Regions from separate parts of the Pseudoalteromonas sp. MBR-15 genome, predicted to be linked through region 1. Evidence: predicted binding sites of a transcription regulator. Region 1 holds the regulator's gene; the other holds the start of a gene.
The links. Region 1 encodes sigma-54, which starts transcription at its own class of promoters, with help from an activator protein. Its sites were predicted from a motif close to GTTGGCACGNNNNTNGNNT; they were not measured.

Region 2: ACSSVW_RS11540 (DUF1328 domain-containing protein) is a predicted target of sigma-54. The motif match lies at 2,601-2,619, and genes of this name have one in related genera.

Annotation. Positions count from the first base shown of each region.
Region 1 is NZ_JBRJHH010000003.1:327,192-331,374, reverse strand. It holds gene rapZ (RNase adapter RapZ) at 1-530, opposite strand, end outside; gene ptsN (PTS IIA-like nitrogen regulatory protein PtsN) at 531-983, opposite strand; gene hpf (ribosome hibernation promoting factor) at 987-1,274, opposite strand; gene ACSSVW_RS06545 (RNA polymerase factor sigma-54) at 1,301-2,797, opposite strand; gene lptB (LPS export ABC transporter ATP-binding protein) at 2,912-3,637, opposite strand; gene lptA (lipopolysaccharide transport periplasmic protein LptA) at 3,634-4,155, opposite strand; gene lptC (LPS export ABC transporter periplasmic protein LptC) at 4,145-4,183, opposite strand, start outside.
Region 2 is NZ_JBRJHH010000007.1:158,037-162,219, forward strand. It holds gene ACSSVW_RS11530 (TonB-dependent receptor domain-containing protein) at 1-1,936, opposite strand, end outside; gene ACSSVW_RS11535 (hypothetical protein) at 2,138-2,329, opposite strand; gene ACSSVW_RS11540 (DUF1328 domain-containing protein) at 2,382-2,555, opposite strand; gene ACSSVW_RS11545 (OadG family transporter subunit) at 3,088-3,336, shown strand; gene oadA (sodium-extruding oxaloacetate decarboxylase subunit alpha) at 3,352-4,183, shown strand, end outside.

The DNA of each region.
Region 1 (4,183 bases):
GCTTCTTTTGGAATACCGTGCTTAAAGCCAAACGACATAAAAGTAATAATGAGCTTTTTGTCTTTTTTACCCAGTATTTTTTCGCGAATAGATTCGGCAAGCTGATGCACGCTGAGATCGGTCGTATCAATCATAAAATCGGCACGGGTGATCAAAACATCCAGTAATACTTTTTCTTGTTTAATCGCTAAATCAAGCGGCAGCGAGTCAATCGATAATGGGTGTAAGCGGCGTGTTTCAGAGAATCGTTTGATCAGTGTTTGATCATCACTATCTAAATAAAACAACGTGGGTTTTGCAAAGCCCGGTAAATACTCAAGAATATCGTTAAATTCTTGCTGTTCTTTCGGCAGGTTACGCACATCGATACTTACAGCAATTTTGTCGTAATTATCTGACACACTGCGTACTAACGAAGGAAGTAGGTTTACAGGAATATTATCAACGCAGTAATAGCCTAAGTCTTCAAGTACTCGTAAAGCGACCGATTTACCTGAACCAGAGCGACCGCTGATAATAATTAATTCCATTTATGCCTCTGATGCAATGACTTTAAACAGATCACTATCTGTTTTAGCACTGCGTAGCTGTTTACAAAATTCTTTGTCTTTAAGTCTATCAGCAATTGTTGATAAGGTCTTTAGATGAAGTTGACAGTCACCATCTGGTACGATGAGTGCGACAAAAATATCCACTGGACGATTATCAATTGCGTCAAAATTTATAGGTGACTCACTCACAATTACAAATGCGTGTGGCTGATCTGCACCGCTCATACGACCATGTGGAATCGCAATACCTCGGCCAATACCCGTGCTGCCCAATTTTTCTCTGTTCAATAGGGCATTGAGTATATCTTGCTGAGATAAATGAGGGAGCTGCTCATGAGCCAGTTCGCTGATAAATTCGAGAATTCTTTTTTTGCTATTAAAAAGGACCGCAGCTTTGCTGCAGTCCTGGTTAGTAAGTGAACTAAGTTTCATAATTTAGTGTCGAGCTAATTTCTCTTTGTGTTTAATTACTTGACGATCAAGTTTATCGATTAACGAGTCGATGGCTGCATACATATCTTGGTGTTCAGTAGAGGCAAATAACTCGCCTCCGTTTACATGTAAAGTTGCTTCTGCTTTTTGGCTTAGTTTTTCTACATCTAGAATGACATGAACATTATTAATGTGGTCAAAATGCCTTTCTAGTTTCGCAAACTTGGTGTTTACATAGTCTCTTAATGAATCTGTGATTTCTACATGACGACCAGTTAAATTTAGTTGCATAAGCATTTTCCTTCTATGTAAAACGTCTAAATCAGACTCTTACGCTGATTCGACGGAGGTATTGCTAGAGACTCTCGATATTTTGCTATTGTCCGTCTAGCTACTTTAATTCCTTGCTCAGCCAATATATCTGCAATTTTGCTATCACTCAATGGTTTAGCTGTGTTTTCTGCGGCGATTAGCTTTTTGATTAAAGCGCGAATTGCCGTAGATGAACACTCACCCCCATTTTCAGTGCTTACATGGCTGGAGAAGAAATATTTCAACTCAAAAATTCCCCGCGGGGTATGCATGTATTTTTGTGTTGTTACTCGCGAAATTGTTGATTCATGCATTTCGACCATTTCTGCGACATCATTTAATACCATGGGTTTCATGGCCTCAGGACCATGTTCAAAGAAAGCCTGTTGTTGTTGAACAATACAGTTAGTCACTTTTAATAACGTGTCATTACGGCTTTCTAAGCTTTTAATAAACCATTTTGCTTCTTGTAAATGAGAGCGAATAAATTGGCTATCACTGCTTGATTTTACAGAACGTGACATCGCCGCATAGTGGCTATTCACTCTGATTTTCGGCATGCAGTCTGGGTTTAGTTCAACTACCCAACGGCCTTTTATTTTTTTTACGGATACATCGGGTATCACGTATTCAGATTCTTCTCTAACAATGGTATCCGCAGGCTTTGGATTTAAGCTGTGGATCAATGTCATGACTTCTTTCAGCTCACTTTCTTTAAGCTTAGTCTTTTTCATCAAAGTGCGATAGTCACGACTCGCTAATAATTCAATATGTTCTGATAACACCATTTTAGTTTCAGCTAAATAGGGGGTGTCAGCATCGAATTGGCGTAATTGAATACACAAACATTCTTGTAAACTACGGGCGCCAATACCGACAGGATCGAATAATTGAATTCTTTTTAAGACAGCTTCGACTTCATCAAGTTCGATTTCTTCTTCATCGTTATTTTGATTGAAGCTTTCAACAATGTCTTCGCAGCTTACGGTTAAAATACCCGAATCATCAATTGCCTCAACAATCGCAACGGCAATCGCTTCGTCTGTTGGGCTGAATGGAGTCAGTTGTAACTGCCACATTAGGTATTCGTGGAGAGTTTCGGTTGATGCGCCTTGGTAAATTGACTCATCTTCAGGCATTGGACCTGAGGAACTTGATGGGGCAGCACTCATGTACTCATCCCACGTAACATCCATTGCTAAGTCGTCACTTACGGTGTCTTTGTTGAGGGCATCACTGCTTTCTTGCTCGTACTCGCTCGCAGCTTCGTCAGCCGACGCGCTTAGTTGGGTATCGTCAGATTCGGCTTTTTGCTCGTTTTTGCCAATACTCTCTTCTGCATAATCTGCTTCTTCAACTTCAAGCAAAGGGTTAGAGTCTAACGCTTCTTGAATTTCTTGCTGGAGATCCAATGTACTGAGCTGCAACAAACGGATAGCCTGTTGCAGTTGTGGAGTCATTGTAAGTTGCTGGCCCATGCGCAGCTGTAATGATTGCCTCATGTATCCCTAACAATCCTTTTTAGTCTTATCAAACAATAGAACGATGCCGTTAACTATTTATTTGATTTATTGTCATTGTTATAAGTCTAGCAGATGCTCTAGTCGGTGGCGTATTTAAAGCCTGAATTGCTCGCCTAGATACACATCGCGTACAGTTTGGTCGGCTAACACATGTTCAGGTGTACCTGATGCAATTAGCTCCCCATGAGAAACAATGTAGGCTTTTTCACAAACATCAAGGGTTTCTCTCACATTGTGGTCAGTAATTAATACACCAATACCACGATTTTTTAAGTGCTCAATAATTTTCTTTATATCTAACACTGAAATAGGATCAACACCAGCAAAAGGCTCATCGAGCAAAATAAATTTAGGGTCAGCGGCCAGTGCACGTGCTATTTCAACACGACGGCGTTCACCCCCTGACAATGCCATACCTTGGCTGTCACGAATGTGTTGAATGCTAAATTCATCAAGTAAACTGTTAAGTGTTTCTTCGCGGCCTTGTTTATTGAGATCTTTACGGGTCTCTAAAATGGCCATTAAGTTTTGATAAACAGTCAGTTTTCTAAAAATCGATGATTCTTGTGGCAAATAGCCAATACCTAAGCGAGCGCGGCTGTGCATTGGCAATAAGGTGATGTCGTTATCATCAATGCTTATTTTACCTTTGTCACTGGGCACTAATCCCACAATCATGTAAAAGGTGGTTGTTTTACCTGCGCCATTTGGCCCAAGTAAACCGACAATGCTGCCAGCTTCTACCTCAAGGCCTACATTTTTTACAACTTGGCGACCCTTATAGCTTTTAGCTAATAGCTCTGCTTTTAGTGTGCTCATGGCTGGCCTTCATCGTTCTTTTTGTTATCAACAGGCACTAAAATAGTGTGTACACGATCGGTCGAGTTTTCATCTTTCTCGGCACTTATCAGTTGCTGTTCCATATCGTATGTAATGCTCTTGGCACTGACTTTTTGGCCTGCTTGAGTCACTTGTGCATTGCCAACGAGTGTTAATAAGCGTTTAGCAACATCGTATCGAACTTCTTCAGCACTGGCGCTCATAATAGTGCCGTCAGCTTGTTTTTCTTCAAAGTAAGCGGGCTTTCCTGTGGCAATAATTAATTCAACCGTGCCTTCAACTTCACCTGCATGTGCTTCGAGTCGATCCGCTGTAATACGACGGTTACCATGTATGATCTCGACATTATCTTCGAAGATACCAATGCCATTTTTTAGCTGACCTTCTTGGCGATCAGAGCTAATGCTGATTGGTGTGCCAGCCTGCTCAGCAGCTGCGCCAGAAAACGCAATCAATAAGCTTGGGATCAGGAGTAATTTCTTAAGTTTATTGGTCATAGTATATGGTTCGTGTATGGTTAGTTAA
Region 2 (4,183 bases), on a different contig from region 1:
CACTTACAGGGCGCCAGTTAAAACCGAGCTTCCAAGTTTCGTTACTACCAACAGTGTCATAGTCTGCCCAGCGGAAACCAAATTCAACATCAAGTGTTTCAGCACCAGGTAACCCATCTAACACAGGTAGGTAACCTTCTAAAAATACCTCATCAACTTTAAAGCCACCCGAAATCGGTAGCTGGTTACCACCGGCTCCCCCTTGGCAGCTTGCAGGGGCAAGTTTTAAACATTCATCCGGTTCAAAAAGGCCTTTTTCGCGACGATTTTCATAACCAAAGCTCATCGAAAGTGGCGCACCTGCACCTGGAATTTCGATAAAATTAATGGCGCCATTAACCGTTGCGGTGAAAATTTCTTGGCTGTATTTTTGCTGTTGCAGGGCGATTGCTTGAGCGTATCCTGCCATTTCTTCAGTGATTGTACCGAAACCACCAAATAAATTGATTGGCACACAGCTAGAATCACCATTTTTACAAGTGACACCATCTGTTGTATCAAGAGCATTTTGAATATTAGTTAGGTTAGTATAGCCGCCACGCACTGTGGTTCTGTTAGATTCACCATATTGGTAGCTAACATCGTATTCCCAGTCATCAAGGAAGAAACCTGTCACACCAGTTACAAGTTGGAATTGCGCACTGTCATAACGTTCTGTTCTTGCGCCAAGTTCTAACGTTCTACGACGAAGTTGAACTTTTAAATAGTCTTCACTATCAACGATACCATTGCCATTGACGTCTTGCCAGTTGCTATCATCTAAGCTTCCAGCTGCCAGAGCTGCTGTTGCTCCGTCAATCATAAATTGTCTAGCTTGGTCACCAATTAGTGGATTAGCAAGCGGTAAGTTGAAGCTTGAACCAAATGTTCCAGATGGTGCGACCTGAGTATCAACACTGGTATTTGTGTAGTTGAAGCTTGAATATACTTTATGCTCATCAGTTAAGTTATATTTAGCAATGGCTGTAGCAGAATAACGCTCTGAAGGTGTTTGGTAGAAGTTATAAGGGTTAAAGTTAAATACACTACAGGTGTCTGGTTGCAATGTTCCGTCATTTCTAAATTGCCCAGAACCTGTTGTACCCGCACCTACAATCGCAAATCTCGTAGGGAATGCTGTTGTTGAACCGCCACTTTCAACAGAGTTTGGACCGCTACAATCTGCTGGTGCTGGAATTGGGGGTTCACCATTGAGGAATTGCTCGTAGTTAGCACCTGTTTTAGTTTCTATACCGAGTAGGCCCAACGGACGGTCACCCAGTAAGATTTGATCACGTTGGCTCCAGCCTAAAGAGAGAACCACATTGCCTTTATCATCTTCTAAATTAGAGCCGATTGTCAGGGCTATGCTGTCTTTATCGCCATCACCATCACCTGTTTCAGAGTGCTTAAAGTCTAAATCAACGCCTTGGAAGTCATCTTTTAAGACTACATTCACAGCACCTGCAATCGCATCTGAGCCGTATACCGCAGAAGCACCACCGGTAATAATGTCAATTCTTTCAATGAGGGCTGTGGGGATTGTTGAGCTATCAACAGACCCATTATAGTTGTATGGAATCATCCGGCGACCATTCATTAACACTAAAGAGCGTTGTGAACCTAAGCCCCTTAAGTTAATGGTTGCTGCACCGCCAGAGCCATTATTTACGTTACTACCGTCTCCAGGGATTGTAGAGGGAAGGGTTCTAAGGATTTGCTCTACTTCAGGTTCTTGTTGATAACCTAGTTCTTTTTCTCCAATTGAAACAATAGGGCTTGCAGAGACCGCACCAGGTTGTCTAATCCGACTACCGGTGACTGATATCACTTCGAGATCTTTTTTTGCTTCAGTTTCTTCTTCGGCTGAACTTGTTGGTGCATACAGTAAAACTGATGACACGAAGCCTGTACTAATTGCTAATCTTATAGCATTAGATAGTTTGCTGGTTAACATTGTTATCTCCCAATAAATTATAGTTGGCTAGAAAACAATGGAATACTGCTGATAGTCCATTCTTAGCAATATCAGCTTAGTATATATATTAGGTAAAAGTAAAAAAATACTTCGTTATTTTGTATATGTTTTTCAAAAATACCAATGCTTTACGAAAAAAAGCGACTTATAAAGCCGCTTTTTTTCGTAAAGTCTCTATTTTTAGCAGTTAGTTTCTTCTGCTTTTACACCTTCTTTAACTTCTTCGCATGCATCTTCTACTGCATTTTGAGCGTCGGTTACTGCTTCATCAATGCGCTCACCAGCTTCTTCTGCTGTGTTGTCTTCACACCCCATAATAAATAAAGCTGAAAATAGGGCGATAGTAGCTGCTTTTAAAGTTGAATTTTTCATAATGAAATTCCTTGTAAATAAATTAGTAAAGTAAATTGCTGTTGGTTTGTTATTACTTAGGTACATTGCCTCTAAGAGCACCTGATATAAGTGAAATAACAAGTAAAACTAAGAATATAAAAAATATGATTTTAGCTATGCCTGCTGCGGCCCCTGCAATACCGCCAAAACCTAACACTGCAGCGATTAGCGCTATAACTAAAAAAGTAACTGTCCAGCGTAACATAATGTTCTCCTTGGTTATTTAATTTCGTTTCGGTTGATTAGACTGAAGCGAGTTCCATACCAAAGTTTTAAAGTCCTTATTTTTCAATTTGTTAGTTTTGTTTTCGTTTTTTTTGTGGCGTGTCGTTTGGTAATTATTACGAGTGATCATGTAACTTATTCATAGTGATAATTTTTCAACTTCTATGCTGAAAGTGGACACCTGTGATTATGTTTTCTTGGTAAGACCAATTTAACCTGTATGGCATGCAAGTTACCAAACCCCTTGCTTTAGCTGATTTTTACGCTGCTACGTTACACAGTTAACTATTTTTACATATAACTTTTGACTATATTGAGTATTTTTATCGTCTATATTGGGTAGTTAATTGCCGTAATGGCTTGGTGTTAATTAATTGTTTGATGTGTTACCCTGTAATTAATTGGTTTTACCAATTGACAATAAAGCTTTAAAAATAAGTTTTGTTTGTTATTATGAATGTATAAATATTCGATTTAAGTGTTTTTTTATTCTGAGTAGCGAGGGGAGCAGTATGGATATTGGTGGCTTACTTACAACCGCAGCCAGCTTAATGCTAACGGGTATGGTGGGTGTATTTATCTTTCTCAGTATTTTGATTTCAGCCGTACTGCTGATGTCGAAATTGTTGGGGCGATTTGAAAACTCTGCGAGCTCAGTTCCAGCCCGAACCGCAAAATTACAGCCTCAGCAAGGGGTACCACCGGCACATATTGCAGCTATCAGCGCTGCTATCGCTCAATTTAGAAATAAACAACAATAACGGAGCAGCTTGAACATGGCTAAATTAAAACTAACCGAATTAGTATTGCGTGATGCGCATCAGTCTCTATTAGCAACGCGTATGCGCCTAGATGATATGCTGCCTATTGCCGAAAAGCTTGATCATGCAGGTTATTGGTCTATTGAATCATGGGGGGGAGCTACTTTTGACTCCTGTATCCGTTATTTAGGTGAAGACCCTTGGCAGCGTATCCGTGAGCTAAAGGCGGCAATGCCAAACACTAAACAGCAAATGTTATTACGCGGTCAAAATCTCTTAGGTTATCGCCACTATGCTGATGACGTTGTCGAAAAATTTGTTGAACGCGCCCATAAAAATGGCGTTGATGTATTCCGTATTTTCGATGCGATGAATGATGTACGTAACTTAGAAACGGCGATTAAAGCGGCTGTTAAAGTGGGAGCGCACGCGCAAGGGACTATTTCGTATACGGTAAGCCCTGTTCATACGCTTGATATGTGGTTAAAACTTGCTAAACAATTAGAAGAGCTTGGTTGTCACTCTATTTGTATTAAAGATATGGCGGGTTTATTAAAACCGTATGAGTGTGAGCAACTCATTAAAGGGTTGAAAGAGACAGTTTCAATTCCGATTGCTATGCAATGTCATGCGACTACGGGGCTTAGCACTGCAACATATCAAAAAGCAATTGATGCAGGTATTGATATGCTTGATACCGCAATATCGTCAATGAGTATGACGTATGGCCACAGTGCCACTGAAACAATTGTGTCAATTGTTGAAGGCACAGAGCGCGATACTGAACTCGATTTAAATCAACTTGAAGAAATTGCTGCGTACTTCCGTGATGTTCGCAAAAAGTATG